DNA from 4 places in the Thalassotalea agariperforans genome. Region 4 is predicted to be linked to each of the others. Evidence: predicted binding sites of a transcription regulator. Region 4 holds the regulator's gene; each other region holds the start of a gene.
The links. Region 4 encodes sigma-54, which starts transcription at its own class of promoters, with help from an activator protein. Its sites were predicted from a motif close to GTTGGCACGNNNNTNGNNT; they were not measured.
Positions count from the first base shown of each region.

Region 1: the regulator sigma-54 is predicted to act here: its motif matches at 3,256-3,274, upstream of ACSLUO_RS02185 (molybdopterin oxidoreductase family protein).
Region 2: the regulator sigma-54 is predicted to act here: its motif matches at 2,686-2,704, upstream of ACSLUO_RS15300 (PEP-CTERM sorting domain-containing protein).
Region 3: the regulator sigma-54 is predicted to act here: its motif matches at 3,613-3,631, upstream of flgF (flagellar basal-body rod protein FlgF).

Region 1 is NZ_JBQMWH010000001.1:481,428-489,651, reverse strand. Features, by position in the region: gene ACSLUO_RS02190 (DmsC/YnfH family molybdoenzyme membrane anchor subunit) at 1-847, opposite strand, end outside; gene ACSLUO_RS02185 (molybdopterin oxidoreductase family protein) at 1,003-3,213, opposite strand; gene ACSLUO_RS02180 (bifunctional protein-serine/threonine kinase/phosphatase) at 3,400-5,211, opposite strand; gene ACSLUO_RS02175 (NarK family nitrate/nitrite MFS transporter) at 5,201-6,670, opposite strand; gene ACSLUO_RS02170 (aldo/keto reductase) at 7,112-8,164, shown strand; gene ACSLUO_RS02165 (DUF4442 domain-containing protein) at 8,182-8,224, opposite strand, start outside.
Region 2 is NZ_JBQMWH010000015.1:35,406-43,629, reverse strand. Features, by position in the region: gene ACSLUO_RS15310 (ThiF family adenylyltransferase) at 1-1,578, shown strand, start outside; gene ACSLUO_RS15305 (hypothetical protein) at 1,549-1,842, opposite strand; gene ACSLUO_RS15300 (PEP-CTERM sorting domain-containing protein) at 1,951-2,625, opposite strand; gene prsT (XrtA/PEP-CTERM system TPR-repeat protein PrsT) at 2,785-5,565, opposite strand; gene ACSLUO_RS15290 (GNAT family N-acetyltransferase) at 5,686-6,783, opposite strand; gene ACSLUO_RS15285 (RIFT barrel domain-containing protein) at 6,892-8,224, shown strand, end outside.
Region 3 is NZ_JBQMWH010000011.1:24,467-32,690, forward strand. Features, by position in the region: gene ACSLUO_RS13425 (CheR family methyltransferase) at 1-515, shown strand, start outside; gene flgB (flagellar basal body rod protein FlgB) at 587-988, shown strand; gene flgC (flagellar basal body rod protein FlgC) at 988-1,407, shown strand; gene ACSLUO_RS13440 (FLgD tudor-like domain-containing protein) at 1,422-2,105, shown strand; gene flgE (flagellar hook protein FlgE) at 2,133-3,527, shown strand; gene flgF (flagellar basal-body rod protein FlgF) at 3,666-4,409, shown strand; gene flgG (flagellar basal-body rod protein FlgG) at 4,456-5,244, shown strand; gene flgH (flagellar basal body L-ring protein FlgH) at 5,264-5,950, shown strand; gene ACSLUO_RS13465 (flagellar basal body P-ring protein FlgI) at 5,967-7,121, shown strand; gene flgJ (flagellar assembly peptidoglycan hydrolase FlgJ) at 7,141-8,127, shown strand; gene flgK (flagellar hook-associated protein FlgK) at 8,172-8,224, shown strand, end outside.
Region 4 is NZ_JBQMWH010000001.1:139,802-148,025, forward strand. Features, by position in the region: gene yjgA (ribosome biogenesis factor YjgA) at 1-161, opposite strand, end outside; gene pmbA (metalloprotease PmbA) at 345-1,688, shown strand; gene mgtE (magnesium transporter) at 1,744-3,102, opposite strand; gene ACSLUO_RS00750 (HPr family phosphocarrier protein) at 3,299-3,574, opposite strand; gene rapZ (RNase adapter RapZ) at 3,578-4,432, opposite strand; gene ptsN (PTS IIA-like nitrogen regulatory protein PtsN) at 4,439-4,891, opposite strand; gene hpf (ribosome hibernation promoting factor) at 4,895-5,182, opposite strand; gene ACSLUO_RS00770 (RNA polymerase factor sigma-54) at 5,203-6,702, opposite strand; gene lptB (LPS export ABC transporter ATP-binding protein) at 6,791-7,522, opposite strand; gene lptA (lipopolysaccharide transport periplasmic protein LptA) at 7,512-8,150, opposite strand; gene lptC (LPS export ABC transporter periplasmic protein LptC) at 8,188-8,224, opposite strand, start outside.

The DNA.
Region 1 (8,224 bases), 340 kb from region 4:
CTGCTTTTTGATCAACAACTGGCTTATAGTTACCTTTGTCATCGCGATGATATTTCACTGGCATAGAGTCAGTTCGTGTCATCTCAATCGGCATGGTTTTCGTTTGTTGGAAACGAATATTCGGCTGGGTAATTTCTGGCGTTGGAAAACCAGGAATTTCCGTTTTACATTGTTCACGGTTTTCAGGAGTATTTTCAACAACACCAAAATCTAAGGCATTACCAACACAAGCAGAAACACACGCTGGTTTTAAACCCACTTCTAAACGGTCAACACACATATTACATTTTGAAACTTGCCCTTTGATTGGATCAAGCTGCGGTGCATTGTACGGACAAACCCAAGTACAATAACCACAACCAAAACACGTTTCAGGATCTTGTAATACCGCACCATATTCTACGTGTTTAGTGTATGCGCGCGTTGGGCAACCTTTTAAACATACAGGGTTATCACAATGGTTACAGGCCATTGAAATATTCATACGTTTATAATCTGGGTATGAACCACCCTCAACATAACCCACTGAGCGGAACGCTAAGTGAGCAGGGTTTTCATTTTTTTCAGAACATGCCGCTTCACAAGCATGACAACCAATACAGTTATCTGCGGTGAAGAAGAAACCGTGTTGTTTATTACGATTTGGATTTGAACCAACATTTGGGTTCTCGTTAATAAACATTGGCCGCTCTGCCGGTTGGCCGGTTAATTCAACTAAGTCAATCAGTTGGCCGTAGCGGTTTTTATCTTTGATTGGCTGATCAGGTAATACCGCATACGAACGTTCTTGCGTACGTACTTCCCAGTGATCTGAACGGCCTTCTTGCTCAGTACCTTCAACCATCATGCTAGGGTCAAAACTTTCAACACCATTTGTGTTTTTACTTTCTGAGCTACTATTTAATTCTTTAGTCATTACTTTACCTACTTTCTTTCCAGACAAGTTTGCTGACAAATTTCATTCGATTCATTCAACCTTTTCTAATTATTAATGCGTAATAATTAGAAAGTACGGCGTTCAACATTCAAGCGCGCAGCTTCGTCTTGATCTACTTTTTCAATACGAACTGAGCCTTGTTTAAATGCTGGCTGACGAGAGTAAGGGTCTAATAAACCAAGCGTTAATCTGTTTACACAGTCATGGAAATGGAACGGAATAAATACCATATTACGAGAAACACGTTGCGTAAGTTGTACTAATACCACAGCATCGCCACGCTTTGAGGTTAAGCGAACATAACTTTGGTGCTCAATACCTAATTCAGCTGCCGCATCTGGATTCATTTCCATATATGGCGTTGGACTAAATTTGTTACAGTTACCAATTTTTCCGGTACGGGTACGAGTGTGAAAATGCTCAACAACACGGCCACTGTTCAACCAAAATGGGTAATCTTTACAAGGCTTTTCATTGTTGTCGTAAAAATCAACACAAATTAAATTCGCTTTTTGTGATTTAGTTTGGAACTTACCATCAGTATATAAACGTGGTTCGCCTTTTAACTCACCCGTTTCACTGTCTTCACGGTAAGGCCATTGAATGCCACGTGCTTTAATGATTTTTTCGTAACTCATACCTGAAATATCAAGCGTTCTTTGATTACCGTAAGCATTTGTACCTTTTGACAAATGCTTCATTTCATTGAAAACTTCTTCAGGTTTATCTGGGAATTTAATTTTTTTACCGTTTTCAAAACGTTTCGCCATTTGATTGAAAATCCAAAAATCGGGTTTTGAATCGGCATAAGGTGGCAATACGTTATCAATTAAATTAACACGACGTTCCGTATTAGTGTGACAGCCTTGTTTTTCCGCCCAAACAGACGCCGGAAAATACATGTGTGCATATTGATTCATTTCAACATCTTCATAGACATCTTGCACAACTAAAAACTCTAATTTTTCAAGAGCTTTACGAATACGACCAGTGTTTGGCATTGAAGTCATTGGGTTTGTTGCGACAATCCACAAGGCTTTAATTTCACCGGTTTCAATGGCAGGGAAAATATCAGTTTCTGCTAGGCCACGTTTTTTCGGGAAAAATTCAGGATCAATACCCCAAAAGTCTGCAATTTCTTGACGATCTTCAGGGTTTTCTAAATAGCGATAGCCTGGTAAACCTGAACATGAAGACCATTCACGTGTCCCCATTGCATTACATTGACCAGTAATTGAAAGCGAGGTACCGCCTGGCTTACCAATATTACCGGTAATTAAGTTCAAGTTATTGATGTTAGCAACACCATCTGAGCCATGGGTAGATTGGTTAATACCCATAGTCCAAATACTCATTGCCGCTGGTGCTTTGGCATAAATGCGAGCAACCGTACGAATAGTATCTTCATCAATACCACATTGATGTTGTGCTACTTCTGGTGCGTAATCTTGTACCAATTTGGCAAGTTCATCATAACCTTGGGTGTGTGCATCAATATAAGCTTTATCTTGTAAGCCTTCGTTAATGATGACGTACATCATAGAGTTAATTAAAACACAGTCAGTACCTGGGGTGATCGGTAAATGAATATCAGCAAACTGGGCTAACATAGTAACGCGCGGATCAACCACAATTAACGGGAATTTACGCTTTTCTAACGCTTCTTTTAAGCGCCAGTAAATAATAGGATGTTGCTCTGGTAAATTAGAACCAAACGCCATTAAACAATGGGTATGTTCAAAATCATCATAACAACCTGGAGGGCCATCACTACCAAAGCTACGCTTATAACCACTTACCGCAGAAGCCATACAAAGTGTGGTGTTACCGTCATAGTTATTGGTACCAATACAACCACGCGCAAGTTTACCTAAAGTATAAAACTCTTCAGTTAACAATTGGCCGGTAGAAATAATAGCAACAGCGTCGCGACCATACTTCTCTTGCACTTCTTTAAATTTGGCGGCAGAGGTATCTAAAGCATTGTCCCAAGTAGTTGGCTGGAACTCTTCATAATGCTTATCACGCATTAATGGTTGCGTACCACGACCTGGGCTTTCAAATAACTCATGTTCTAATAAGCCTTTGATACAAAGCTTACCACGGTTAACATCGGCACCTGCATGTCCGCGGCTAGTTACTATTTTTTGTTGGTCATCAATACCAATTTCAATTGAACAGCCTGTTGAACAATAGTTACAAGTGGTGTATTTCCATTCTTTTACTTTTTTGCTTGGAATGGTGATCGGTTTTCTGTGCTTGCGGCCAAACAGCATAAACTGGTCCTAAAAATTCGTTAATAATCGCTAGATAGTTAAATGCAATAATCAAACCAAAATTTAAAATCTAAAAAAACAATAACTTATAAATATAGAGATTCTACAAATTGTACCAACAAAGTGCTTATTGTTAATGATTGGTGCAACCATAAAAGCAGCACCAATAAACGCACTAAAACGGTGCTAAATAGCTAATGATATGATTAAGGAAATGAATAAAATTAAAGAAATTGATTGCCAAAATTGCACCGGATTACGTTGCATGATCGGCTGACTTTTATATTCTTCCACCGCACTAACGCTTGGTTTACTAAGGTCGGTAAAAAACTCAGAAAAAGCCTGATAACGACTGTTTGGATTAGCGGCTGTCGCTTTTTGTAAACTGACATCAACCCAGTGAGGTAAGTCAGGGCGACATTGCTTTAAACTACGGTAGTTAAACTCATTATAATCTTTGAATGTTACTTCAGCGCGCTGCATCGGCTTATATGGTAATTCACCAGTCAACATTTCATAACAGATCACCCCTAACGAAAATAAATCACTAAGATTATCAGAACGCATATGTAATAAGGTTTCAGGGGCAATATAATTTAATGAACCGTGGGGGACATCTTCTTTGATGGTTTCTTGGTTTTCATCCAACGACGCCACAAAAACAGTGCCATAATCAATTAATTTTATATGACCATAGTGATCGATCATAATATTGTCTGGCTTTAAATCTCTATGCACTAAATCTAAACGTTGAAATGCACGTAACGCACTAATGATTTGTTCGATAATAGTCCTAACCTGAGCCAAAGTTGGTTTTGGATTATCATGGATCCACTCACTTAACGTTTGCCCTTCAATGTATTCACAAACATGATAAAGAAATTTACTTTCTTTTTTCTCTGTTTCTACGCGCATAACATTGCCATGTTTAATACGTTCACCTACCCAAGCTTCACGCATAAAACCTTGTAAATAGATAGGATCATCAGCAAAGTTAGCCGAAGGCGCTTTTAAAACAAAAGGAGCCTGCGTTGCTTCATCCACCACTAAATACAAATGAGAGCGAATACTGGCATGGATCACTTTTTTAACCAAATAGCCATCGAGCTTATTGCCTACTTTTAACGCTGGTGGAATTGCTTTTGCTAATAAATCGCGTTGAATTTCATCAAGTTTTCGATTGGGCGTAGCTTCAATAAAAGTTAATAAACAACTAACATTATCATCACTGCCTTTTAGTAAAGCATGATCAACAATCGCTTTTGAGGTTGCTTCTAACTCTTGACTATCAGGGCAGGCTGACAAACCAGCAAGATGCTTTTTAAGCTCTTTAGGCGAGAGAAAGTCGTGCACGCCATCACAAGTTAAAATATAAATATCATTAGGCTGTAAATCAATTTCATGGACATCGACTTTTAAGCGCGGATCGGCCCCTAAAGCACGGGTCAATAAAACTTGTTTACCACCAGATTTTCTGTTGTGATCACGAGTAACAACTTCTAATTCTTGGCCGCGATATTTACTTAAGCGGGTATCACCAACATGAAAAACATAACCAGTGGTTGATTTAGCAATTAATGCTGTAAAGGTAGTTAGCCATTGCGGTGAATTATCATATTGTAAATCATCAACTAAGCCACCTTGAGAAAATAACCATTGGTTTAAACTGGTTAAGACCTTAGCTGCTGATTTTTGAGTTGACCAAGTTTCAGGGGTCGCAAAATATTCCTGAATAAATTGCGTTACCGAAAGTTGTGATGCCTCAGCTGCTTTACTGGCACTAGAAACACCATCAGCAATAGCAACAACAGCACCTTTAGCACGTAAATCAAGTTTTTCGGGAACAATTGCGGCAAAAGCATCTTGGTTTTCGGCTTTTAAACCTTTAGTTGAAAAACCACCAAAAGCCAATTGTAAATCAACAACTGGCTTATGGTTGGTTTGAGAAGCCTGTGTAAACAGGCTTTTATTCGGGGTATTTTCTGAATTAGCTAACATTAATTAATTCAACGGTACCATCTTCACGAACTTCGGTAATGGCACCTTTTGGCTCTTCCATAAATAATAAGGTAATAAAGCCTACCACAGCTGTTGCTGCAATCACTAAAAAGAATGTTGAATAATCAACCATAGTTAATACCGTTAAGTATACTACCGCACCAACATTACCATAAGCACCTGTCATACCCGCAATTTGCCCCGTTAAACGACGCTTAATTAATGGTACTGCCGCAAATACTGCACCTTCACCAGCCTGTACAAAGAATGAACATGCCATAACCGCTAATACGGCTAATACGATTGGCCAATCACCCGTAATTTGAGCAACAACAAAATAACCAACGGCTAAACCAGCTGTTAAAATAAGTAATGTTTTCTTACGACCAAACTTATCCGATAAATAACCGCCACCAGGACGAGACATTAAATTCATAAAGGCATAAGTAGAAGCTAACATCGCTGCATAAACCATAGATAATTCAAATGTTTCCGCAAAAAATAACGGTAACATTGAAACCACAGCTAATTCTGAACCAAAAGTAGCAAAATAAAGAATATTTAATACTGCAACTTGTCTAAATTTATAACGGTGAATTTCTGGCACTTCTTCTTTAAACACATGACCATTCACTTTAATGGTTTGTTTTACTTCAACCGCAAATAACAGAGCTAAAGAAATATAAGCAATTAAAGCATTAGTGTCTGTTAATAAGCTAACGCCAGCTGGTGATAACTTCCATGTTAACAACGCTAAAGCACCATACATAGGAAGTTTCATGATCAATAATAAGAAGAAATCACCTTTACTAGTAACTTCCATTGCGCCAGTTTGTTTTGGTTTAAAATAAGTTGAACCTTTAGGGGTATCAGTAACGTTTTTATACCAAATAACACTGAACAACAAACTTAATGCACCCGTTGTAGCAATTGCATATCTCCAGCCATCATCGCCGCCATATAATAAGGCTAACGTAGGTAATGACATAGCAGCAGCAGCTGAACCAAAGTTACCCCAACCACCATAAATACCTTCTGCAGTACCTAATTCATTAGCTGGGAACCACTCTGATACCATACGAATACCAATAACAAAACCCGCACCAATAAAACCTAATAAGAAACGTGATAACGCGGCTTGCTCAAAGCTGTTGGCAAAAGCGAACATAAAACAAGGAATACTACATACCGCTAATAACACGGCGTAGGTTAAACGAGGCCCATATTTATCGGTTAACATACCAATAATGATCCGAGCAGGAATAGTTAAAGCAACGTTTAACAACATTAAGGTTTTTATTTCATCTTTAGATAACCCTAATGAATCCGCAACAACTGAAACTAATGGCGCAAAGTTATACCAAACAGCAAAAGTAATAAAAAATGCTATCCAGCTCATGTGTAAAATTTTCATTTTCCCCGTAAAAGAGAAAATGTTAATTCCGCCTTGTCCACTCATAATACAACTCCTAAGTTCATAATTTTTCGCTTTTTAGATAAACATCGTTGTTATCTAATCGACATATTTTTCAAGTTACACCTAAATAGCAAAGGCAATGCCACACTATGAAACTTTTTTAATTGCATGATAATTATAACTTTTATTTAAAACCGAAAATTATAAATAGATAAATATGCACTTAAATATCGCTTTTCCGCACATTACGAGTGCATCAAATAATTATCTTGAAAAACTGCACCAGCTAAAAGCAGATACAACATTTGCATTAACCATTAAGGACTTTTACTCGTTCGAGGCTATATTTTTGCAGTCGTTAGTTGGGGATTTAGACAAGGCAAGCGGGCTGCAGCTTTTAGATTAAATTACATTTATTCCTTTAAAAAACACAATCTATACCCATGTTAGAAATATTAAAGCGATATACAAATAAGGCATAAAATGAAGTATTCACGATTAGGCGCAAGTGGTTTGTCAGTATCACGAGTTTGTTTAGGCAGCATGACTTGGGGGTTACAAAACAATCAAGCAGAAGCAGAGCAACAAATTGAATATGCTCTTGAGCAAGGTATTAACTTTATTGATACCGCTGAAATGTATGCTGTGCCTCCTTCAGCGGATACTTATGGCAAAACCGAAACCATTATCGGTAATTGGTTAGGTAAAAACCAACATCGTCGTAAAGACATTATTTTAGCGTCAAAAATTGCAGGTAGTGGTGTGCCTTGGATCAGAAATGGCGCAGATATAACTGGCAAAGCCATCATTGCAGCAGTAGATGCTTCATTACAACGTTTACAAACCGACTATATCGATTTATTTCAATTACATTGGCCAAATAGAACCTCACCACATTTTGGCAAACATGCCCCTGGCAAAATAGCCTTTACCGATGTTGATAAAAGCCAAGAAGTCGCTGGCATGTTAGATATTTTACAGGGTTTACAACATTGTATTGATGCCGGAAAAATTCGTTTTTGTGGTTTATCCGATGATTCTACTTGGGGGATTAATACTTATTTAAAATTAAGTGAACAACACAATCTTCCAAAAATGGTATCCATTCAAAATGAGTTTAATTTATTACACACCAAAGATTGGCCATACTTAATTGAAAACTGTGTTCATGAAGATGTTGCCTATTTACCTTGGTCACCGTTAGCAACAGGGTTGCTTTCTGGTAAATATTTAAATGGTGCACGACCGGCAGGCAGTCGCTGGAGCTTTGAACAACGTAATGGTTTATTTAGAGATACTACAAACGCTCATAAAGCAGTTGCGGAATATGCTGATATCGCCAAACAATATGGCTATACCCCTGCACAATTAGCGTTAGCTTGGTGTGATCAGGTTGATGGCATAACGTCTTCTATTATTGGTGCTACTTCGATGGAGCAACTAAAAGAAGATATCGCGGCCTTTGCAATGCCACTTAGCAAAGAAGCGTTAGCGGATATTAATAGCGTATTAGCACGCTACCCTGCACCTTTTTAAAAAGCTTAACGTTATTTTTAGGCGAGTACTTTAATCGATAGCGTAAGAGTAAACGTTGCC
Region 2 (8,224 bases), on a different contig from region 4:
GCGCCAATAGGTATGGGTGTCGCCCTATTATGCTTTATGCCTGGCTCGATGAATTTTGAAGAGTATTTCCGCTTCAATGACTGTAAAACCGAACAAGAACAGCTGGTTAAATTTTTAATTGGTGTTAGCCCGTCATTAATGCAAAAAACTTATTTAGTTGATCCATCATCAAGTGATTTTATCGCCCAAAAAGCGCCGTCTTTAGCGATGGGTGTTAAGCTTTGTGGCGGTTTAGCGGGTTCATACGTGCTGAAAATATTATTAAACCGTGGTGAAGTACTTACTGCGCCGTGGGGGCTGCATTTTGACGGCTACCGCAATAAAATGAAAAAAACGTGGCGACCGTTGGGGAACAATAATCCCATTCAAAAGCTTGCCTTTAACATAGTTAAAAATGTTGTACTTAAACCTAAGCCAGTTAAGCCTGAACCAAAAGAATTAACGCCAATAGAATTTCTCTACGATGAATATGCTAAATGGGCACCTAGCGGTGACAACATGCAACCACATCAAATAGAAGTAATTGATGACACTAGTTGTATTATTCATGGTTCAGATACCCGTGATCATGTGGTTTATGACTTACAAGGTAACGCCAGTAAATTAGCTTTAGGCTGCTTATTAGCAAATTTTGAAATAGCCGCTAATTCTCATGGCTATGAAATATCAATAACCCCATATAAAAATAAATTTGATATTGAGCCAAATGAAGCCAGCTATGATTCACACCCAACCTTTAAAGTTATTATCACTAAAAACGAAGAAAAAACACAGCAAAGCCATTTATTACCCTATATCCAAACCCGTTGTGTTCAACGTAAACGTATGGGAACACGGGCGCTTTCAAGCAATGAAAAACAGCAATTAGAAGCCATATTACCGGAGGGGTACTCGGTGATTTGGCAAGAGTCATTTGCCGAGCGCTGGCGCAACGCTAAATTTATGTACGCAAATGCTACAACACGTTTAAGTATGAAAGAAGGGTTTGACGTACATTCTAAAATTATGGAATTCACGCCAATCAATAAAGACTCAAGCCCTGAGCAAAACTGTAACTCAACCTTTAGTAAAGATAAACTACCCGCTAAGTCACTTGGTTTAGACCCACTGAATATTGCCATGACACAATGGGCCATGAACAGCTGGGAGCGATTTAAATTATTAAACCAACTTGGTGGCACCATTATTCCAAAATTGCTGTTAGACTTTTCTACCGCGATTAAAAGCTGTGCACATTTTGTGATTGTGGCAGATAAACAACCTGAAACAATGGAAGATTATGTTAATGCGGGTAAAGCGGTACAAAAATTCTGGCTACAAGCAACGGCTTTAAAATTAGGATTTCAACCTGAGCAAACACCGATTATTTTTTCAGAATACTTACGTAATGGCGTTGATTTCACCACCAATCAAGACACCATTAAAAACGTCGTCAAAGTAGATGCCGAGTTTAAAGCTATGATTGGTGAAGACAACGTACAACGTTCTGTTTTTATGGGACGATTAGGCCGCTCTACAACCCCTAACAGCCGCTCCGTAAGACTATGTTTAGATGAGCTTAGGTTTACCAAAGACTAGCTTCCGAATCAATTGCTGTATACAAGCTAATAAATCACTCCAATAAAAAAGCATTACTAAATCGGTTAGTAGTGCTTTTTTAATTCTTAGCCTAAATACATCAACATAACTGAACAAGAATTTGCCAACGAATACTTTATCTATTCCAGCATCCAGCATCCAGCATCCAGCATCCAGCATCCAGCATCCAGCATCCAGCATCCAGCATCCAGCATCCAGCATCCAGCATCCAGCATCCAGCATCCAGCATCCAGCATCCAGCATCCAGCATCCAGAAAAATGATACAACCCAATAAATTATAGGCAATAAAAAACCCCGCCGAAGCGAGGTTTTTTGGTAACTAGTTTAGTTATAAACTATAGCGTTAGTGATTAAGCTTTACGACGACGGCTTAAACCAAGACCTAATAAACCTAAGCCAAAGATAGCTAAAGTAGTAGGCTCTGGAACAACACCAAATTCATCAAGAGTTAAATCAAGCTTTGGAAGATCTGATCTTAAAGTAACAATAACAGCAGCTACATCAGAAAAATCAGCTGAACCAACAAACTCACTAAATGCAATATTTCTAGTAGAAGGAACCACTGTTTGTGCAGAAACAAAACCAATTGAACTTGCGAAACCATTAGTATCGAAAACAGTTACATTTACGTCGAAATTTGCATCACTAGAAACACGCGTAAAGTAAAAATATTCACCAAGTAGAGGTAAATCTAAAGGACCCGCAGAATTTCCGTTAAAGTCAGAGTAAGTTAACACTAAAGTAGACTTACCGGTAGACGAATTGTTTAAAGATAAAGTACCTGTTAATTCATCTGTTACTGTAGCTGAACCAGTGCCGCTGTTCAACGTTAATTCATGATTAACATCACCGTTAAAATCGTTAATATCATAAAAATTTTCAAAATCTACTGGGTTAGTAGTATTAACCGTTAAGTCAGATGCATAATCAAATGCGTCTAAAACCACTGCCTGCGCTGAAGTCATTGTACTTAAAACAACAATTGCAACAGCACCTAATTTTTTTCCTAAGTTTAAATTAAACATGTTTTACTCTCCGTTAAAAATAATTTTATAAAGTATTGGAACCTTTACCTGTTGTAGTAAATGCACCCAACATGCCAACTATTAAAAGCCATTATTTAACAACAAGTTATACTTTCTAGTTGTAATTACCATTAAACTATTGTAAAAAATACTGACAATCTATTGAAGATTATTTAGTAAATGTTTAATTTCTATATCTTCTGATACGTTATCGGTACTCAAACTGATCAAAAGCGATTTAGCTGCTTGTACTTGATTATTTAATATTAACGCTTTCGCCTTATTGATGCTAATTTCAATATTATCTCTATCTAATAACAACGCTTTATCATAAGCAGCAATACTTTCTATCAGCTTATTATTTGCAGCTAATACTTGACCATAAGTATCTAAAACAGCAGGTAGCTGAGGCGCTACCGACACTGATTTTTCAGCATACTTTAGTGCATCCCTATTATTACCTTTTTGTAATTCTAAATATGCTAGATTATTCAAAGCTATAATATGCTCAGGTAGACTCACTAATACTTGCTTATAAATTTCACGGGCTCGTTCATCCTTTTTCTTTGTCAAATAAGCCCCCGCTAACATCACTTGTAGAGTAATATCTTGAGGATTCTCTAATAAATGCTTTTCCATAAATGCTATAGATTTACCATACTCTCCAGCCAAAACTAATGTTTTAGCCAAATCAGCTGCGTTTTTACTTATTGGCTTTTTGTTATAAGCGGATTGATATTCAATAATCGCCAAAGAAAAACTTTTATTATTATAATGTCGGTTACCTAATACTTTATTTAGTAGCCAATGTTTGGCTATTTGCGCTGATTCCTGCAACTTTTGGATGTCTTGTGGAACAATAGGTTTATTCAATTTTGATTGAAAATAGACTTTATACAATAAAAGACCATCATTCGCTTGATGCTCTTTATACAATTGCTCGACAAGAGTTAAAGCATTATCATACTGTTTATCCACTTCGTAAACATTCAGTAGCCTTTGTCCAATTAATAAGTTACCTGTTTTTTTGTCTAACAATTTTTTGTACGCTGATATAGCAGCAGGGATATTTTTTAATTCAATGTATGAATCACCTAAAGCAACCTCAATATCTTCAATAGGCTGTCGGCTTTCTAGAATTTGCAGATATAAATCAACTGCTTTTTTATGATTATTGGTTACTTTATAAATGTACGCTAAACCTAATTTAGCGTAATTATCATTCTGATCCTTATCGATATTTTTTTGATATAAATTTATTGCTTGGGTGTGAAATTCAGGGTTAGTAGATACAAAGCGAGTAAAGTTAATAATACCGCGAAGATGATCCGATTTTATCTTTAATAATTTTTCATACAAGCCAAAAGCACTATCGACTTCATTCGCTGAATGAGCATAAAAAGCTAATTTATAAATAGCAGGGATATTACTCTCATCAATAGCTAAGACATCTCTCAATAATTGTTTAGCTTTATCTAAATCTTTTTGTTTATTAGCTATTTCAGACTCTAATAGCAAGCCCTGAATTTTTTTATCTTCCTTTGTTTGCCATTTTTTAGCTATTGCTAACGCCTGCTCAAACTGCTGATTATCTAAGTAACCTAAGGCTAAGCCTGCTTCTGCTTTTTCTGAATTAGGATCTAACTTTAACGCATTTTCAAGCATCTCAATACCTGAACCTAATTCATTCAACTTTAATTTCATAATACCTTGATTGGTAACATCAGTTGGGTTATCAGAATTTAAATTAATTGATTGTTGTAATAATTCTTGCGCTGCCGCTTTATTACCTGATTTTAGTAACTCATTACTAGCTGCTGTTAATAAAGAAGTGCTAGCAGTGCCTGCTTCAGATAATTGGTTAATTGATTCTAATGCTTCGTTGTCATAACCTAAGCGTAATTGCAACTCTACTAACACTTTATTAACTAAATGTTCTGCTGATACTTTGTTTTTAACTTTTATTAACTGTTTATAAGATTGCTCATAATCTCCCAAATAATAAGAGCTCATACCCGCGATAATAATAGCAAATGTTAAATCATCTTTTTGCTGATAAGCTTTAACGCCAAAATCTTTTGCTGCTTGGTAATTTTTACGATCAAATTCTATTTGAGCTTTCATTTGATTAGTTAACGGGTGATGCTCTGAAATTTTTAATAATTTATTTATCACTGGCTCAGCTTTATCTAGTTCGTTTGCAGATAAATAATTTTGCGCAATAAAAAACTGCACTTGGTATTCTTGCGGACGTAATTGAGCGTAAGCTTCAAAAGCTTTAGCTGACGCTAAATATTGTTGAGCACCTTGTAATAAATAAGCTTTTAATAAATAAGTATCGGCAATATCAGGAGCATAAGCGATTAAACTATCCAATACCTTAAGCGACTTTTCAGCCTCTTCCGCTGTATTAGCTAAATACGCTTTACCGATTTGACCATAAACCGATTCACTACTAATTTGATTAGCACTATCAATATACTCTTTAGCCTGTTCTCTTTCACCTTGGTATAACGATGACAAACCAGCATAGGTTAATGCTTGAACATATGCACTATCAGGTAACGCATCCGCAGCCTGAGTTAATGAATAAACTTCATCGTATTTATTTAACTTAAATTTTGTTTCAATTAAGCGCGGTAAATTTTGAATAGGGTCAAAGCCTAGCTGTTCTGCCTTTTCTAATTCTTTTTCGGCACCAGCATAATCTCCTTGATTTACATACGAATTACCTAATTGAAAACGTAACTCTGCGTTGTTAGGTGCTATGGCAACGGCGTTTTTTAACGCAATAATCGCGCTTTTATGATCTTTCTGCTCAATAAATTTTGCTATATCAACCTGGTATTCTTCAACAGTTTTAGAGTCGGTACAGGCATAAGAGCCCATGACCATCGATGATGTTACTAAAACTTTTAGCCACTTATTAACCTGCGTCATTGCTAGCGTCCTTTTTAATTTTATTATTTCTTTAGATATTCAAAAATACTGAAAATATTGTACGTTAATTGATTGATTACACAAGGAAGTAAAGATGAGTTTTTATAAAATAAAATACGCTTATTTTTGCGTAAACTGCTCTTTTACCAAACGTAATATTTGCTCACAAAACAAAGCTAAGCTTGAACGATAAAAACAAAACATCTGCTGCTGATACTGATGATTAGTTAGTGATTTTTTATAACGGGCATCACCAGCCAGAAAATCGTACTGCTTCAATCCTAATGCTTGATAATGCTCTATCGCTTTTTGCTGTAATAACATGCCAAGTTTAATCTTATTGTTTGGCAACTCAGCTAACGCCGATAAATAAAAATACACTTTATCTTGGTAAATAAAATTAACCAGATAGGCAATTGGTTTATCATTTAATAACAAACACAAAAATTCAGCCTCAGGTCGTGCTATCACTTGCTCCAACATTTGTTGGAAATACTGATTTACAAAACCACTCGGCGTTGCTGTATTTTGCCAGCGCTGAATATGTAATTGTGCTATCTGTGATAAATGCTGATTTTTTTCATTGTTCGTACTGAACACTTTGAACGATAATTGACCCGATTGCTTTAATAACTTTTCAGATTGCCGAAGTTTTTGGCGAGTATTTCGAGAAAGCACATGTTGTTGATAGCTATCATCCGCAGAGTCATTAATATCAGCATAATTAACAGCATAGCCAATATCATCAAGTAATACTCTGTGCTTCACTGAGACTACTGAAAAACCATCTAGTGTTGAACGGCTAGCCATGCCAACATTCAACTCTTGCCAAGAATTATCGGCCTTTATAAAAGCTAATAGTGCGGCTCTTATTTGTTCTTGTTTAACTTCTGCTAGTAAAAAATCATTTTCTTCAATCCAGCATTGATCAAAACATTGTTCACCGGTGCGATTAAGCCACCATTGTTCAACAGGTATAAAGCCGAATACTTTTCGCTTGGTCTTAACAATAATGCTTAAGCCAACAGTTTGTTTATCTGAGGTAGCTTTCAATAAATAATATTTACCTTTAAATACTTTAAGCCAATTGCCTATCCATGCCCAAGTTAAAAAAAACGAACGATTGCCTTGCTTTTCCAACGCCAACCAATCTGCAGCTAATGTGTCTAAATCGATTTCATGATGAGGCACCATGATCACTGAAATCTCAGATTGCATATTTTTCCATCTATTTGTTAATAAAACCGATTCATTGATTGACAAGGAACACCGATAGGCCGCAATATTTATCACCTATTTTTTAATTTACAGTGTATTGTTTTTTGGATGATGTTGGAAGTTCCATTTAGTATTGGCAGTAAACCAGCTGCAAACAATAAAAATCAATTGGTGAGCTTTTCAATTCCATTATCTAAATCCACTGTTTATTCAGTTGATCAGTTAGTTGTTATTGATGAAAAAAACACGCAGTTAAATGCCGATTTTATCACTACCACTTTCTGGCCAGATAATTCGATAAAATGGCTGCGCTGTGAATTTATTCCTCAAAGTACACAACAATCGCCAACTGGCTATAAAATAGTCTTAGCTGACAAAAATCATTCGCCAGCACAAAAGCCAATGTTTGCTATCAGCGAACAAGCAGAACAATTCCTAGTAAATTGCCAGCAACATCAATTTTTAGTAAATAAGAACCAATTAGGCTTTAACTGTTTACCTTGGCAAGTTGCATTATTTGATAACAACGGACAATTGCTCAAACAAAAAGTCACAAAAGCCCAAGTGCTTGAACAAAGTGCTAAGCAGTTTAGCCAACAAATATCGCTAACTGGTAACTTCAGTAATAATCAAGAAGTTCTGGCCGAATTTGATGCCAAACTGACCTTTTTCAATTATCAATCAAGTGTGCAAGTAGATTTTACCTTACGCAACCCCAAAGCCATGATCCATCAAGGCGGTAAATGGGATCTAGGTAATGCCAATTCGTTGTTTTTTAAAGCCTGCAATATCGTTTTTGAACAAACACAAGAAAACCAACATCAAACACAAATAAAATTAGCGCCTGAAAAAAACTGGCAAGCATTTAACAACCAAAGCTTGTTTCAAGCGAGCTCTGGCGGTGAACATTGGCAATCAAGTAATCATGTTAATGCCGATAGGAAAAACAATTTAGCGTTTCAGGGTTATAAAATATTTGATAATAACAACCTTGAACTTGCAGCCGGTTCAAGAGCACAGCCGAGTGTTATTTTACCGATAGACGCTACTAAGCAGCTCGCTATTACCCTTGAAAATTTCTGGCAAAACTTCCCTAAAAGCATTACAACTGAAGCAAATAAAACCATTGTGGGTTTATTTCCACAGCAGCATCATGAATGCCATGAATTACAGCCAGGCGAACAAAAAACACATCGTTTTTATCTAGCATTAAACGAAGCTGATTTAACTGCGATAAGCTCACCAAAACAAGTTAATGTTTGTCCAAAATATTTAGCAAAAACTAATGTTTTACCATTTTTTGCTGATAATGAAACAAGTGATGATATCGATAAACTGATTAACTTAGGTTTAAGCCACCCAAACAACTTTTTTGAAAAGCGTGAACAAATTGATGAATTTGGTTGGCGTAATTTTGGTGACTTGTACGCCGATCACGAAA
Region 3 (8,224 bases), on a different contig from region 4:
AAATTTGGTCTGCTGCTAGTTCCTCTGGTCAAGAGCCTTATTCTATTGCTATGTCTGTTTTGGAATATCAGCAAAAAAATCCAGGAGCCTTGAGTCGTGGTGTGCAAATAATTGGTACTGATATTTCTACAACCATGTTAGAACATTGTAAATATGGGCAATACGATAGTTTGGCATTATCGCGAGGTTTATCTGCTGAGCGTAAGCGTCAGTTTTTTGAACCGGGTGAAAACGGTATGTCAAAAGTGAAAGATAATGTTAAAAAATTGGTCAGTTTTCGGCATTTAAATTTATTAAATAGTTATAGCTTAATGGGGCGATTTGATGTTGTTTTTTGCCGTAATGTTTTAATTTATTTTGCACCTGAAATTAAAGCCAAAATTATCTCACAATTCCACGGTGTGCTTAACGATCAAGGCTATTTGTTTTTAGGCGCATCAGAGTCTCTTTCTGGTCTTAGTCAAAAATATAAAATGCTCAGATGTAACCCCGGTATTATTTACCAAAAAGATTAATTCCTTTCTCTAAAATATTTCTTTGGCATAGTCCTTGTATGTGTCCTTCATATATTGTGGAGGTACACATCATGGCAATAAGTTTCGATAAAGTTTTTGGTTTGCATGAACAAGGTGTTTTGCTACGCGCAAAACGCGCGGAAGTTATTGCAAGTAATATTGCGAATGCAGACACCCCTGGCTACAAAGCTAAAGGTATGGATTTTCAAAAGGCCATGCAGCAAGCGGCAAAGATGCAACAAACAGGCATCGTTCGTACTCATGAAAAACATTTAAGTACCTCAACATCTTTAACCTCGGAAGTGAAATTTCGTACGCCAGATCAACCAGATACGGGTGATGGTAATACGGTTGATGTACAAGTGGAACGAAACTTGTATCTACAAAACTCGTTAGAGTATCAAGCAGGCATTCAATTCTTAAATGGAAAAATTAAAGGATTGAAAAAAGCGATAACAGGAGCGCAGTCATAATGAGTCTTTTTAACGTATTCGACATATCTGGCCAAGGTATGAGCGCACAATCTGTCCGCTTAAATACAACAGCCAGTAACATTGCTAATGCTGATAGTGTTAGCAGTAGCATTAATGAAACCTATCGTGCGCGCCATCCTGTTTTTGCCGCAGAGATGCAAAAAGCTGCCGCCGGTCAAGAAGGTAGTGTTGGTGTCAAAGTATTAGGGATTGTAGAAAGCGACAAACCTTTAAATATTGAGTATTCACCAAACCACCCAATGGCTGATCAAGACGGTTATATTTATAAACCTAATGTTAATGTTATTGAAGAGATGACGAATATGATTTCAGCTTCTCGTTCATATCAAACCAATGTGCAATTAGCGGAATCAGCTAAAAACATGGTGAATAAAACGTTAACTTTAGGTCAACGCTAATAAGGGCATAAATTATGGAATCAGTTAGCGGTAATAAGCCTCTCGAAGGCATGTATTGGCAAAAAGACCAAGTTAAAACGGCAGAAGAAGATAATGGCATGCTCACGCAAGAAGACTTTTTTGCGTTGTTAACGAAAGAGCTGGCTTATCAAGATCCGACCAAACCGGTTGAGAATAATGAAATGATTTCTCAAATGACGGCATTTTCTACTACTGATGGTGTCGCGCAATTAAATGAGCAATTCACCAGTTTTGCCAGTTCAATGTCGTCAAGCCAAGCATTACAAGCTTCTTCATTAGTGGGGCAAAGTGTTTTAGTGGATGAAAATACTTTTGGTATGGCGGAAGGCGAAGGAGCAAAAGGTAAATTGATAACGGATTTACCAGCCAGCAATGTAGTTATTTATGTTGAAGATTCGAAGGGGGCACTCATTCAAACAGTCCCTGTTGGTAATATTCAAGAAGGTGAGTTTACCTTTTCATGGGATGGCAATAAAAGTGATGGTGAAGCAGCCCCAGAAGGTGCATACCGTTATCGCATCGCCGGTTTAGTTGATGGGCAAGCGTCAGAATTACAAGCGATGACTTATCGTAAAGTGGATAGTGTGACTTTAGCGGGGGCTAATGGCATTGTCTTGAATTTAAACGGTGGCAGTTCAATGTCGTTAGCAGACGTTGTTGAAGTTTCCGAAGGTTAATAACGAACAGTTTAAAGAGGTGAAATTATGTCATTTAATATAGCACTGAGTGGCTTGAATGCCGCACAAAAAGACTTAGATGTTACATCGAACAATATCGCTAACGTCAATACCACGGGCTTTAAAGAATCAAGAACCGAATTTGTGGATGTTTATGCTGCATCGTTATTATCTTCGGGTAAAACCAAGGTCGGAGACGGTGTTTTAACTGCAGATGTGGCTCAGCAATTTTCTCAAGGCAGTATTCAGTTTACAAATAATGCCTTAGATTTAGCGATCACAGGTAATGGTTTTTACAGTACCGTACCAAGTATTGATAGCTTAGAACGTACTTATACTCGCTCTGGCCAATTTAAATTGAATAGTGAAAACTTTGTTGTTAACTCTCAAGGGGGACATTTATTAGGCTTTCCAGTTAACTCAGATGGTTCATCAGCATCGGTTAGTTTAAGTACGGCTGAACCAATTAGAATTCCAACAGCGTCAGGTGCACCACAAGCAACGGGAGAGGTTGATCTTCGTATGAATTTACCTGCCGGTGATGTTGCACCAGCTAATGCTCCGGGTAATTTTGATCCTGAAGATCCATCAACTTATAACCACTCTACTTCGGTAACTATTTTTGATTCGCTGGGGGACAGTCATATAATGACCTATTATTTTATCAAAGACCCAGTACAAGCGAATGAATGGACAATGTTTACGGCTGTTGATGGTACGCCAGTTGATATTCCTGATCCTGGCGGGCAATTTGAACCTGACGGTGTAACCCCAGCAACAAGTCCTGTTGCTGGTAATGTTTCGGGCAATTTAGCACCGACAGGTGTAGTGGGGGCACGATTATATTTTGATAGCTCAGGTGATTTTATTGGTCAAAATCCAGATCCGGCTTTAGGTGGTATAAGAACAGAGGCATTACAAGCCGGAATATTAACTAATGGTGCCGATCCGTTACAAACGGTATTAGTTAATTTTAATTTTGATCCATTAGGGCCTAATGCGAATGAACCAACACAATTTGCGTCTAACTTTGAGGTAACAGCATTAGACCAAGATGGCTTAGCGGTTGGTCGATTAACCGGTATTGATATTGGTGCTGATGGTTTGGTACGTGCGACATACAGTAATGGTACTTCAGAACCTCTAGCTCGTATTGCGTTGGTAAATTTTGCTAATGAGCAAGGTTTAACACAAATTGGTGGCACTTCTTGGAAAGAAAGTATTAGTTCGGGTAGCCCACTTGCAGGTGAAGCGACAACAGGGACTTTTGGTACCATTAACTCATCGGCGTTAGAGCAATCTAATGTAAATTTAACGTCAGAGCTAATCGACTTGATTTCAGCGCAACGTAATTTCCAAGCCAACTCAAGAGCCTTGGAAGTGGATAATCAATTAAACCAAACGATTTTACAAATTCGATAGTTAATTTTGCTTTTATCTTATCAACCCTAGCCAAAGTGCTAGGGTTTTTTATTTCTCCTTTACTTCAATATTTACACCTTCTTTCCTTGGCATCTTAATTGCATTTACTAATGTATTAGTCATTAATCGAGAACTGTTATGGATAAAATGCTTTACATTGCAATGAGCGGAGCTAAACAAAATATGCTCGCTTTATCTATAAATGCCAATAACTTAGCTAATGCTAAAACCACTGGTTTTAAAGCTGATTTAGCCAACGCCAGAGCAATGCAGGCATTTGGTGAAGGTTTGCCAACGCGGGTTTTTTCGATGACAGAACGTGCTAGCCAAAACTTTGACAGTGGCTCGCAATTAACAACAGGTAAGCCATTAGATGTCGCGATTGATGGTGATGGCTGGTTTGCTGTTCAGTCAGCCGATGGTTCTGAAGCTTATACACGTAATGGCCAGTTTAAGATTACTGAAGATGGTGCTTTGCAAACCAATGAAGGTGAATTAGTCATTGGTGAAGGTGGCCCGATATTTATTCCATTGCCGGTTAAAAATATTTCCATCGGCCGCAGCGGAACCATTATGGTTCAACCAGAAGGCGCACCAGCGCTGGTTCAAGAAGAAATCGGCCGTATTAAGATGGTTCGACCCGACGTAAATTCGTTAACAAAAGGCAGTGATGGTTTGTTTCGTTCTCGTGATGGGTTACCAGTAGCAGCAGACATTACAGTACAAGTTAATAGTGGTGTATTAGAGGGGAGTAATGTTAACCCCATTAATGAAATGACAGCAATGATTTCTTTGCAACGGCAGTTTGAAATGCAGTTGAAGTTAATGAAAACCGCAGAAGAAATAGACGCTAGTTCTGCGTCTTTATTACGGGCTTTCTAATGATTAACTATTTGGCTCACGGTACAAGTTTAATAAGAGGTGATTTATGAATCCTGCATTATGGATCAGTAAAACAGGCTTAGATGCACAAACGAAAGATATCGCAGTTATTTCTAATAACTTAGCGAATGCCAGTACGATTGGTTTTAAAAAAAGTCGTGCTGTATTTGAAGATCTGCTGTATCAAACGATTAATCAACCTGGTGGCAGAAGCGCGCAAGATACTGAAATGCCTTCGGGCTTAATGTTAGGTGCGGGTGCCAAAGTGGTATCAACGCAAAAAATTCATAGCCAAGGTGACATGATAACTACCGATAATTCCTTAGATTTAATGATCCAAGGTGAAGGTTTTTTTGAAATACAATTACCAGACGGAACCTCATCGTATAGCCGTAATGGCCAATTCACTATGGATGAAGAAGGTAATATGGTAACACCAGGGGCAGGTTATTTACTGCAGCCACAAATTACCATCCCACCAGATGCATTATCAATAACCATTTCGCAAGATGGCGAAGTCTCGGTGACTTTACAAGGGCAACCTGAGCCGGCTGTTGTGGGACAAATTAATACCGTCAATTTTGTTAACCCTACAGGTTTAGAGCCTATTGGTCAGAATTTATATGTGGAAACTGCCGTTAGTGGTGCGCCGCAAGAAGGTGTTCCTGGTTTAGAAGGTTTTGGCATGTTAGTACAAGGTGCTTTAGAAACTTCGAATGTTAATACCACAGAAGAATTAGTGAATTTGATAGAAAGTCAGCGAGTATATGAAATGAACTCAAAAGTTATTTCTGCTGTAGATCAAATGTTGAGTTATATCAATCAACAGTTATAGGGTTTATTAGGGGGATACAATGAAAAAGTCATTGCTAAGTATTTTAGGTATTTTTATGTTGGCAAGTTGTGCTACAACCAGCGAACATACTGAAATTTTACCCAACGATCCCGATTTTGCGCCAATTATGCCTGAACCGGAGGAGGAGTCTTTAGTACCTTCGGGTTCATTATTTAAACCTAATTACGTTAATAATATTTATTCTGACTCAAAAGCCCATCGAGTTGGCGATATTATTTCGGTGATTTTAAGTGAAAATACCCAAGCACAAAAAAATGCTAAAACTGAATTAAAAAAAGAAAACAGTAGTGCACTTTCACCGATCACGGGCCTAGGTGGCAATCCACTAACTTTTAAAGGCGATTCAATACAATTTGGTTACGATCAAGATAGTGACTTTAAAGGTGATTCTAAGTCGAATCAAAGTAACAGCTTAAACGGTAATATTTCAGTGCACGTATTACGTGTTTTACCTAACGGCAATTTGATGATCCGTGGTGAAAAGTGGTTAACATTAAATAATGGCGACGAATATATTCGTTTAACTGGCGTTATTCGTTCAAAAGATATCAGTTCAAACAATACCGTTGTTTCGAGCAAAGTGGCAAATGCTCGCATTCAATACTCTGGTACTGGCACTTTTGCTGATGTGCAAGAGCAAGGCTGGTTATCTAAATTCTTCAGTAGTTCTTGGTGGCCGATTTAATCGGTAAGGCAATAAGATGAACAATATTACTTACAACACAGGTATCTGTATAAGCCATTTCAACGGGTTATTGAAACTAAAACAGTTATTGCTTAAAGCAACGCTATTGATCGCATTATGTTTGTCTTTTCAATCGTCAGCTCAGCGCATTAAAGACTTAGTTGATGTTGCCGGTGTTCGTTCAAATCAAATTATTGGTTATGGCTTAGTTGTTGGTTTACCGGGTACCGGTGAGCAAAGTCCTTTTACAGAACAAAGTTTTAAAACTATGTTAAGCAATTTTGGCATCACTATGCCGGCTAATTTGAAACCTAAAATTAAAAATGTTGCCGCTGTCGCTGTTCATGCTGAATTACCACCATTTATTAAACCGGGTCAATCAATTGATGTGACCGTTTCATCGATGGGGAGTGCACAAAGCTTACGTGGCGGTACTTTATTACAAACCATTTTAATGGGCATTGACGGTAATGCTTATGCCATTGCGCAAGGCAGCTTAGTGGTGAGTGGTTTAGGCGCGGAAGGTTTAGATGGTTCAAAAGTATTGATGAATACACCAACGGTTGGCCGTATCGCTAATGGCGCGATGGTTGAAAGGGAAGTTATTTCTCCGTTTTCACAAGGTGATCATATTACCTTTAATTTGAGACGTTCTGATTTTACTACCGCTAAACTATTAGCTGAAACCATTAATGATTTTATTGCAGATTCTGCTAAAGCGATCGATGCTACCTCTGTACAGGTAACGGCACCAAGAGATGTAAATGATCGGGTCAGTTTTTTATCGGTTTTAGAAAATTTAGAATTTGAACCCGGCCGACCTGCGGCAAAAATTATTGTTAACTCTCGTACGGGCACCATAGTGATAGGTTCTGATGTGAGATTATTACCAGCGGCAATTACGCATGGCGGTATTACTGTTACTATTAATGAAACGCTTAATGTATCGCAACCAAATGCTTTTTCTGAAGGGGAAACGGCTACGACAACCCAATCAATTATTGATACCAAAGCTGATGATTCACGGATGTTTGTTTTTGATCCAGGTGTCACCCTAGACACACTTGTACGAGCAATCAATCAAGTAGGTGCTGCTCCGGGGGATGTCATGGCTATTTTAGAAGCCTTAGATCAAGCTGGCGCGTTGCGCGGCGAGTTGATTGTTATTTAGTGACAAGTAGGTAAATCTGATGTCTTCTCCAATTGATCAAGCACAAAACTTTTTTGATTTAAACGGGTTAAATAATATTACCTTGCAATCAAAGTCGACCGATCAGGCGTCAAAAGATGAAGCATTAACCGCAGCGGCAAAACAGTTTGAAGCGATTTTTATGCAAATGCTATTAAAAAGCATGCGCAGCGCTCAAGATGTACTTGAATCAGATAGCCCATTTAATTCTCAAACTACCAAGTTCTATCGTGACATGCATGATCAACAGTTGGCTGTTGAACTGTCAAGTAACGGTAGTTTAGGCTTGTCTGAGTTAATTGTTCGTCAGCTTGGTGGACATAATGAAAACTTTACCCCACATAGTGTGTTGCGAGCAGATGGTGAATTAACCTCTCGCACCATAGAAAGTAGCAATAAATTTGCTAATGATAATCGTCGGTTAGATAATGAAACGATGTCTTTAGAGACGTCAAAAAATCGACAAATAAAAACACCATTTCAAGATCTGATCAATTTAGCTAAAAAAGATCAGCGTTTTGAGCAACCTCAAGATTTTGTTTCAGCTTTGATAGAACCTGCCAAACAAGCCGAAAAAAGCTTAGGAGTACCTTATCAAGTTGTAATAGCACAAGCAGCATTAGAAACCGGTTGGGGCAAAAAAATTATCGTTGATAAAAATGGTGAAAGTTCGAATAACCTCTTTAATATCAAAGCTGATAAACGCTGGCAAGGCGATCATGTTACGAAAGATACCTTAGAGTTTGAACAAGGCACTATGGTAAAAAAATCAGCGCCATTTCGTGTTTATTCTTCAGTGTCAGAAAGTGTGAATGATTACATTAAGTTCCTGTCAAATAATCCTAGATATGAAGCCGCATTAGAGAAAGCTAACGATGTGGAACATTTCCTGCAAGGTATACAAAAAGCTGGCTATGCGACTGATCCTCAGTACGCAGAAAAAATACTCGGTACATTAAAACGAGTTGGCAGTTTATTAAACCGATAATCTTTTGATTACCTTGATGTGTTCTGTGATAGTTGGAGTTTTTTATGTCTATTAATTTATACCAAACTGGCGTTAGTGGTTTATTAGCCGCACAACA
Region 4 (8,224 bases):
ACTAGCGCATCTTTCATATCGTCATCTAGGGGTAATTTTGCGCGCTGTGCTTTCGACATGGCAACAATTTTACGACCAAGAGCTTGTAACTCATGCATTTCTTTTTTTATTTGGGACTTACTGATGAATTCTTCATCTTGCTCTATAGGGGCTTTGCTCATTGAACTATTCTTATTGAAATAAGGGATTTGGATAAATATGTCGGCATTATACTATAAAATTATTCGCACGTACCGCTTAGCGTTACTCTTGCAGTTTTTTACATAAGATAATTTTCTTTCAAACTAGCACCTAGCGGTGGAAAGCGTATAATGTTGGGTAATATTTACACCTGAATCAATAACATGTCACAACTATTAGATATTAATCAACAGATCCAAACAGTAAAAGACCGTGTCGAAAAAGTTTTATCCTTAGCAAAATCGCTTGGTGCTGACGGCGCTGAAGTGGCGATGAGTCGACAATCTGGCTTAAGTGTTAATACTCGCTTAGGTGAGGTGGAAAATGTTGAATTTACCAATGATGGTGCTTTAGGGATCACGGTTTATCAAAATGGTCGTAAAGGTAGCGCATCAACGGCAGACTTATCTGAAAAAGCATTAGCTCAAACAGTTGAAGCGGCTGTTAATATCGCTAAATATACCTCAGTGGATAAATGTTCAGGTTTAGCTAATAAAGACAGGTTGTTATTTGATGCTCCTGATTTAGATTTATACCACCCGGAAGCGATGACCACTGAAGAAGCAATTGAACTTGCGACACTGTGTGAAGAAACCGCTATGGCAGCAGACAAACGCATTACCAATTCAGATGGTGCTACTTTAGCGAGCTTTGAAGGGTTTAAAGTGTATGGCAACAGCCATGGCCAATTAGTGGGTTATCCAAGTACGCGTCATAGTTTAAGTTGCGTCGTGATTGCCAGTGATGGTGACGATATGCAGCGTGATTATGCTTATAGTGTAAATCGTCAATTTAGTGAATTAATGACACCAAAAGCGATTGGTGAAAAAGCGGCGACAGAAGTGGTTTCACGGTTAAATGCTCAGAAACTTTCAACACAAAAGGTGCCTGTCATGTTTCGCGCAGATATAGCGAATACTTTTTGGGGACATTTTATTGCGGCCATTAGCGGTGGTAATTTATACCGTAAATCGTCATTTTTAGTTGATGCATTAGGGCAACAAATTTTCCCAGAGTTTTTAACTATTGAAGAGCGCCCACGGATAAAAACGGCGTTAGCGAGTAGTTCGTTTGATAGTGAAGGTGTCGCTACCATAGATCGTAATATTATTACCCAAGGAAGTTTAGATACCTACTTATTAACCAGCTATTCTGCTCGTAAATTAGGGCTTGAAACAACAGGACATGCTGGCGGTATTCACAATTGGTTGGTTTCATCTAATGGTGGTGATTTTGACGCTATGCTGAAAAAATTAGGCACAGGTTTATTAGTTACGGAATTAATGGGGCAAGGCGTTAATGTGGTTAACGGTGATTATTCACGTGGTGCTGCTGGTTTCTGGGTAGAAAATGGCAAGATTGCTTATCCGGTTTCGGAAATTACCATTGCGGGTAATTTACAAACCATGTTTAAAAACATTGTTGCTGTAGGTAATGATATTGATATGCATGGAAGTATTCGTACCGGTTCAATAATTATTGATGAATTACAAGTAGCGGGTAGTTAGGCTGGCTAAAAGCTAAAAGCTAAAAGCTAAAAGCTAAAAGCTTGAGTCTTCTAGCTTAGCTTAACATCAAGGTTGCTGTACCTAAGAAGGCAAAAATACCTACGACATCAGTCACTGTGGTTAAAATAACACTGCCTGCTAAGGCTGGGTCTATTTTCATTTTTTTCAGCATTAAAGGTACGGTTACACCGGCAATACCTGCGGCGGTTAAGTTCATCACCATGGCAAAAGCAATAACACCACCTAAGACTAGATCTTGTTTCCAAATACTGACTACCACGGCAATTAATACCGCCCAAATGATGCCATTTAAAAAGCCGACAGCTAGCTCTTTAAGTAGTAAAGCACGAGAGTTACTTTCGCCTATTTGACCTAAGGCCATGGCGCGAATAACTAGAGTTAATGTTTGATTGCCGGCCACACCACCCATACTTGGCACTAAGGTATTAAGTACGGCTAGAATAGCAAGCTGGCTTAGAATACCTTCAAACATACTAGATACGGCAACTGCCATTAGTGCGGTAATTAAGTTAACACCAAGCCAAATAGAGCGCTGTTGGGTACTTTTTAACACAGGAGCGAAGGTATCCGCTTCGTCGTCTAAACCCGCCATACTCATCATAGAATGCTCGGCGTCTTCACGAATAATATCAATGACATCATCAATTGTGATACGACCAAGCAGGTGGCCTTCTTGATCAATGACGGGTGCCGAAATCCAATCGTAACGCTCAAATAATTGCGCAACATCAGTTTCGTCCATATCGGCTGTCACGGCTTCAATATCTTTATCAATTAAGGTTGAGACAACGGTTTCTGGTTTTGAAGTAATGATCGTGGTTAAAGATACCGCACCGATAAAATGATCTGCGCGGTCAACCACATAAAACGAATCGGTGGCTTCGGGTAACTCACCTTTTAAGCGTAAATACCGGATAACAACATCAACTGTAACATCAGGTCTGATTGTTATGGTATCTGTATTCATGATACCGCCAGCGGTATCTTCTTCGTAAGAGAGGGCTTCTTCTACGCGGGCTCGATCCTGCGAGTCCATTGACCGGATAACTTCCCGGTAAACACTATCGGGTAAGGTACGAAGTACTTCTGCTAAATCATCAACATCCATGCCTTCAGCAACAGCAGCCAGTTTTTCTGGTCGCATGCTCTTAAGGATACCTTTACGGACTTCTTCGTTTAGCTCTTCAAGTACTTCACCGTGGTGATCAGGATCAACGAGTTGCCAAAGTACCGGACGGCTTTTAGCTGGCGAGGATTCTAGAATTAAGGCAAGATCATAGGCAGAAGTGTTCTGTAATAATTTACGGACAGAAACGAACATACCGCTATCAAGTGCTTGATTGACTTGCTGGAGGCGTGTGTGTGTATCTTCTTGCTCTATTATTTCCGGCATAATCATAATCCTGTGCCGATTAAAGGGTTTTACTGTTTTGAGTTTACGATGAAGCTAGCGGAAAATCATGAACGTTTGATGAAAACAAGCGGATTCATATTTTATTAACCAGTATCTGCCTTTGATTGTAACGCAACTTACTGGTTTTTTCAGCTTTTTTATTATTAACAGGTGAATTTACTGCCTAAAGGAGCGCTTATTCACCTTCTTCAAATTTATCAGTGAATAGCTGACAAATACTATCTAAGGCAGCTTGGCCATCAGGGCCGGTTGTTTTTACACAGACTTCTTTGCCTTGGCTGCCTGCTAATAACATTAATGCCATAACACTACTGGCGTCGGCTTGTTTATCGGCTAACGCTACGGTCACTTTGGCATCAAACTTTTGACAAAGCTGGGCAAGTTTAGTGGCTGCACGAGCATGCAAGCCTAATTTATTAGTGATGATCAGAGTTTTTTCAAATTGAGACATAAGTTAGGTACTTTTTACTTCGATATCGCGATGCCTTGCTTGCACATCACCACGTTCTTTTCTTAAATTATTTGCCAATAAATCAGCAATGTAAACAGATCTATGTTTGCCACCCGTACAACCTATAGCAATGGTAATGTAACTACGGTTATTACGCTCTAGGTGCGGTAACCATGTCATCATAAAGCTATTAATTTGCCAAATAAATTTAGTGACTATGGGTTGGCTTGCTAAAAAGTCTTTTACCGGCTGATCTTGTCCAGTCAGCCCTTTGAGGCTTTTTTCCCAAAATGGATTGGGTAAAAAGCGAGCGTCAAACATATAATCGGCATCTTGCGGCACACCATGTTTAAAGCCAAAAGATTCAAACACTACCACCATATTACCGGTTTTTTTGCCTAAAATACGCTCTCTAACTAAATCGGCTAATTGATGCGGAGTGAGTTGACTGGTATTTATGTACAAATTAGCGCGGGTGGATATTGGCTCAAGTAATTTTTTTTCTAATGAAATCGCTTGATCAAGTGCAATGTTATGTTTAATTAATGGATGTAAGCGGCGTGTTTCACTAAAACGTCGGATCAGATCAGAGTCGCTAGCATCTAAATATAAAATACTTAATTCAACACTATTAGGTAAATAGTTGATGATTTCAGGAATGTCATTAGGATCAGCTGGTAAGTTACGAACATCTAAACTAACTGCCACTTTTTTACTGTCATTAATAACCGTGTGGGTTAGTGCGGGTAACAAATTTACGGGAATATTATCAACACAATAATAACCTAAATCTTCAAGTACTCTTAAGGCGACTGATTTACCCGAGCCTGAGCGTCCGCTAACAATTAACAGCTTCATAAATGTTTAGCTCGCTTCTTGAATAATTTGAAATAACTGGTCGTTATTTTGGCATTTTCTAACGTTTTTAATGGTTTGTTTATCACTGAATAATTGCGCAATACTTTGTAAGGTGCTTAAGTGTTCTTGGCAAGCACTTTCAGGAACAAATAACGCAACAAAAATATCAACAGGGCGATTATCAATAGCATCAAAACCAATTGGTTCTTGAGTGGTTAATAATACTGCGACTACTTGATTAGTTTCGCTTAATCGACCGTGGGGGATCGCTATACCATTACCAATACCGGTGCTACCCATTTGTTCTCGGTTCATTAAACTTTCGAGCAATTCATGTTGGCTTAATTCTGTAATGTGACTGGAGGCCGTTTGACAAATGGTATCAAAAATTCTTTTTTTACTGGTAGCTGGTACTGCACATAAAGTGCAGTCCAGTGTTAAAATATCTTGTAACTTCATAGGTTAATGTTGTTTTAGCTTTTCTTTGTGTTTTAGTACTTGACGATCTAATTTGTCAATTAAGGCATCAATGGCGGTATACATATCTTGATTGTCGGCCTTAGCATGAATTTCACCACCATTTAAGTGCAGTGTTGCTTCCGCTATTTGGTTTATTTTTTCAACATTAAGTACCACATAAACATTATTAATGTGATCAAAATGTCGCTCTAGCTTTGCAAATTTAGTATTAACAAAATCGCGTAATGAATCGGTAATTTCTACATGGTGTCCAGAAAGATTGATTTGCATAAGCTGTATCCTTTTAGTAACTAAAGTAAACTTTTTCGTTGATTAGACGGTGGTATAGCTAATGATTCACGATATTTAGCTATTGTCCGTCGGGCTACATTAATGCCTTGATCAGCCAATAATTCAGCCATTTTGCTGTCACTCAATGGTTTTGATGGCGTTTCAGCAGACACTAATTTTTTAATTAACGCTCTAATAGCGGTTGATGAACACTCTCCTCCATTTTCGGTACTAACATGACTTGAAAAGAAATATTTTAATTCAAATATTCCTCGTGGGGTATGCATATACTTTTGGGTTGTCACCCGTGATATCGTTGATTCATGCATTTCTACGGCTTCAGCGATATCATTTAACACCATTGGTCTCATCGCTTCAGGACCATGTTCAAAAAAGCCTTGTTGGCGTTGAACTATGCAATTGGATACTTTTAATAAAGTATCATTTCTACTTTCTAAACTTTTAATAAACCACTTTGCTTCTTGTAAATTAGAACGCATAAATTGGCTATCATCGGATGACTTCATGGTTTTAGTCATCGCCGCATATTGTTGGTTTATTGATAAACGCGGTGCTGAATCAGGATTTAATTCCACAACCCAACGACCATTTTTCTTTTCAACTGAAACATCAGGAATAACGTATTGGTCATCGCTTTTAATGACGCTATCACCCGGTCTTGGATCGAGAGACTGGATAAGTTGCATGACTTCTTTTAATTGTGGCTCTTTTAAACGCGTCTTTCTCATTAATTGACGATAGTCGCGATTGCCTAATAAATCGATATGATTTGCAATTATTTTTTTGGTTTCTTCTAAATAAGGCGTACTTTTGTCAAATTGGTTAAGTTGAATGAGCAAACATTCTGCAATTGAACGTGCGCCAACACCAATGGGGTCGAACATATTAATCCGTTTTAATACGGCTTCAACTTCGTCTAATTCAACTTCATCATCGCCTAGGCTTTCTAAAATGTCTTCCGCGGTTATGGTGAGGTAACCGGCGTCATCAATACCATCGATAATCGCCATGGCTATGGTACGGTCGGTATCAGAAAAAGGCGTTAATTCCATTTGCCATCTTAAATGATCTTGTATGGAGTCGGTAGTTTCACCTTGGTAAGTATAATCTTCAGACAAGGTTCCGCTGCTACTGCTTGCTGAGCCAGCAGTATAATTGTCATCCCAAGTTGTATCCATACTCAGTTCTTCAGGAATGTCATTTTTCTCCATGGCATCCGTGGTGCTTAACTCGTCAGATGACGGTGTTGCATCTTCACTACCATCAAGTTGTGGTTTCTCAGTTACCGATGCAGAAAAAGCCTCTTCTAACCGATCAGGAACATCTTCTTGGTTAGTTTGAGGTGTTTCATCAACTTCAAGAAGTGGATTGCTATCTAACGCTTCTTGAATTTCTTGTTGTAAATCTAACGTCGACAATTGCAACAAACGTATCGCTTGCTGTAATTGGGGTGTCATCGTTAACTGTTGTCCTATACGGAGCTGCAGTGATGGGCGCATTTAGCTTGTCATTATCCTTGTTGTACATTGTATTGTGTTGTTTAAACACTCATACGGAAAATTACGATTATCTTTTACGTTGTTTTAACTATAGCGTGAATTGCTCACCAAGGTATACATCTCTTACATGCTGATTTGCAAGTATTTCATCGGCACTGCCTTGAGCGATTAATTCACCATGACTAACAATGTAGGCTAGTTCACAAACATCAAGGGTTTCTCTAACATTGTGGTCGGTAATTAATACACCAATACCACGATTTTTTAAATGAATAATAATTTTCTTTATATCACCTACTGAAATTGGGTCAACCCCTGCGAAGGGTTCATCGAGTAAAATATATTGTGGATCAGCGGCAAGAGCACGTGCTATTTCAACTCTGCGGCGCTCACCACCCGATAAACTCATGCCAAGGTTGTCGCGAATATGGCCAATGTTAAATTCTTCTATTAAACTTTCTAACTTTTCTTCACGGGCTATGGCATTAAGCTCTTTACGCGTTTCTAATATCGCCATGATATTTTGATAAACGGTTAACTTTCTAAAAATTGATGCTTCTTGCGGTAAATAACCTAACCCTTTACGAGCACGGACATGCATTGGCTCGAATGTCATATCTTCACCGTTAAGCATAATCGATCCGCTGTCATTCGCAACTAGGCCAACGATCATATAAAACGAGGTAGTTTTACCAGCACCGTTAGGTCCTAATAAACCAACAATTTGTCCTTGTTTAACCGCTAAGCTGACATTTTTTACAACTTTTCGGCCTTTATAAGCTTTGGCTAAGCCTGTTGCTATTAGAATATTATTGCTCATTGTTAGTGCCACTTTGGAGTTGGGGCTGTAAAATGGTGGTTACGGCTTGCTCGGTATTGCCGCTTGCTTCCATTTGTTCTGTTTTCATATTATAGGTAATTTCGTTCGCGTGAACTTCACTGCCTTCCTGTTTTAATTTGGCATTGCCTTTAATGGATACTAACGACAAAGCTGGTTGGAAGGTGATGTTGTTAGCTTGTAAGCTGATGTTATCACCACTAATTAACCCTTGCTGCAATTTTGCCGGTAAGCCATTCGCATCTAACCGTTCAGTTTTCATGTGGTAAATAATTTCATCGGCTAACACTTGGCTATTTTTTTGTTGCAGCTTAGCTTGCCCGCTAATAGTAATTAAAAAGCTATCAGGCTGGTAAGTAATTTCTTGTGCTTCTAAACTAATTTGATTGCCGTCATCTAAAGTTTGAGTAAGTTTTGCTGGGTTACCTTTTAAAGTATAAAGCGGGCCGGCATTTTTATTACTCACTTGAGCTAAATCGGCATTAATTTTTAAGCTGCCTTGCGAGATCACAACATTATCAAAATAAATTGATGTTTTAGTTTTTAAGTCGGCACCTTGGCGATCAGCCGAAATTAAGATGTCTTCGTTAAAGTCTTGATTATTTGCCATTGTTGAAAATGAGCAAATCGTACTCAACACTAAAAGTTTAACTAGGGTTCTTTTTATATACAGTCTGCACATGT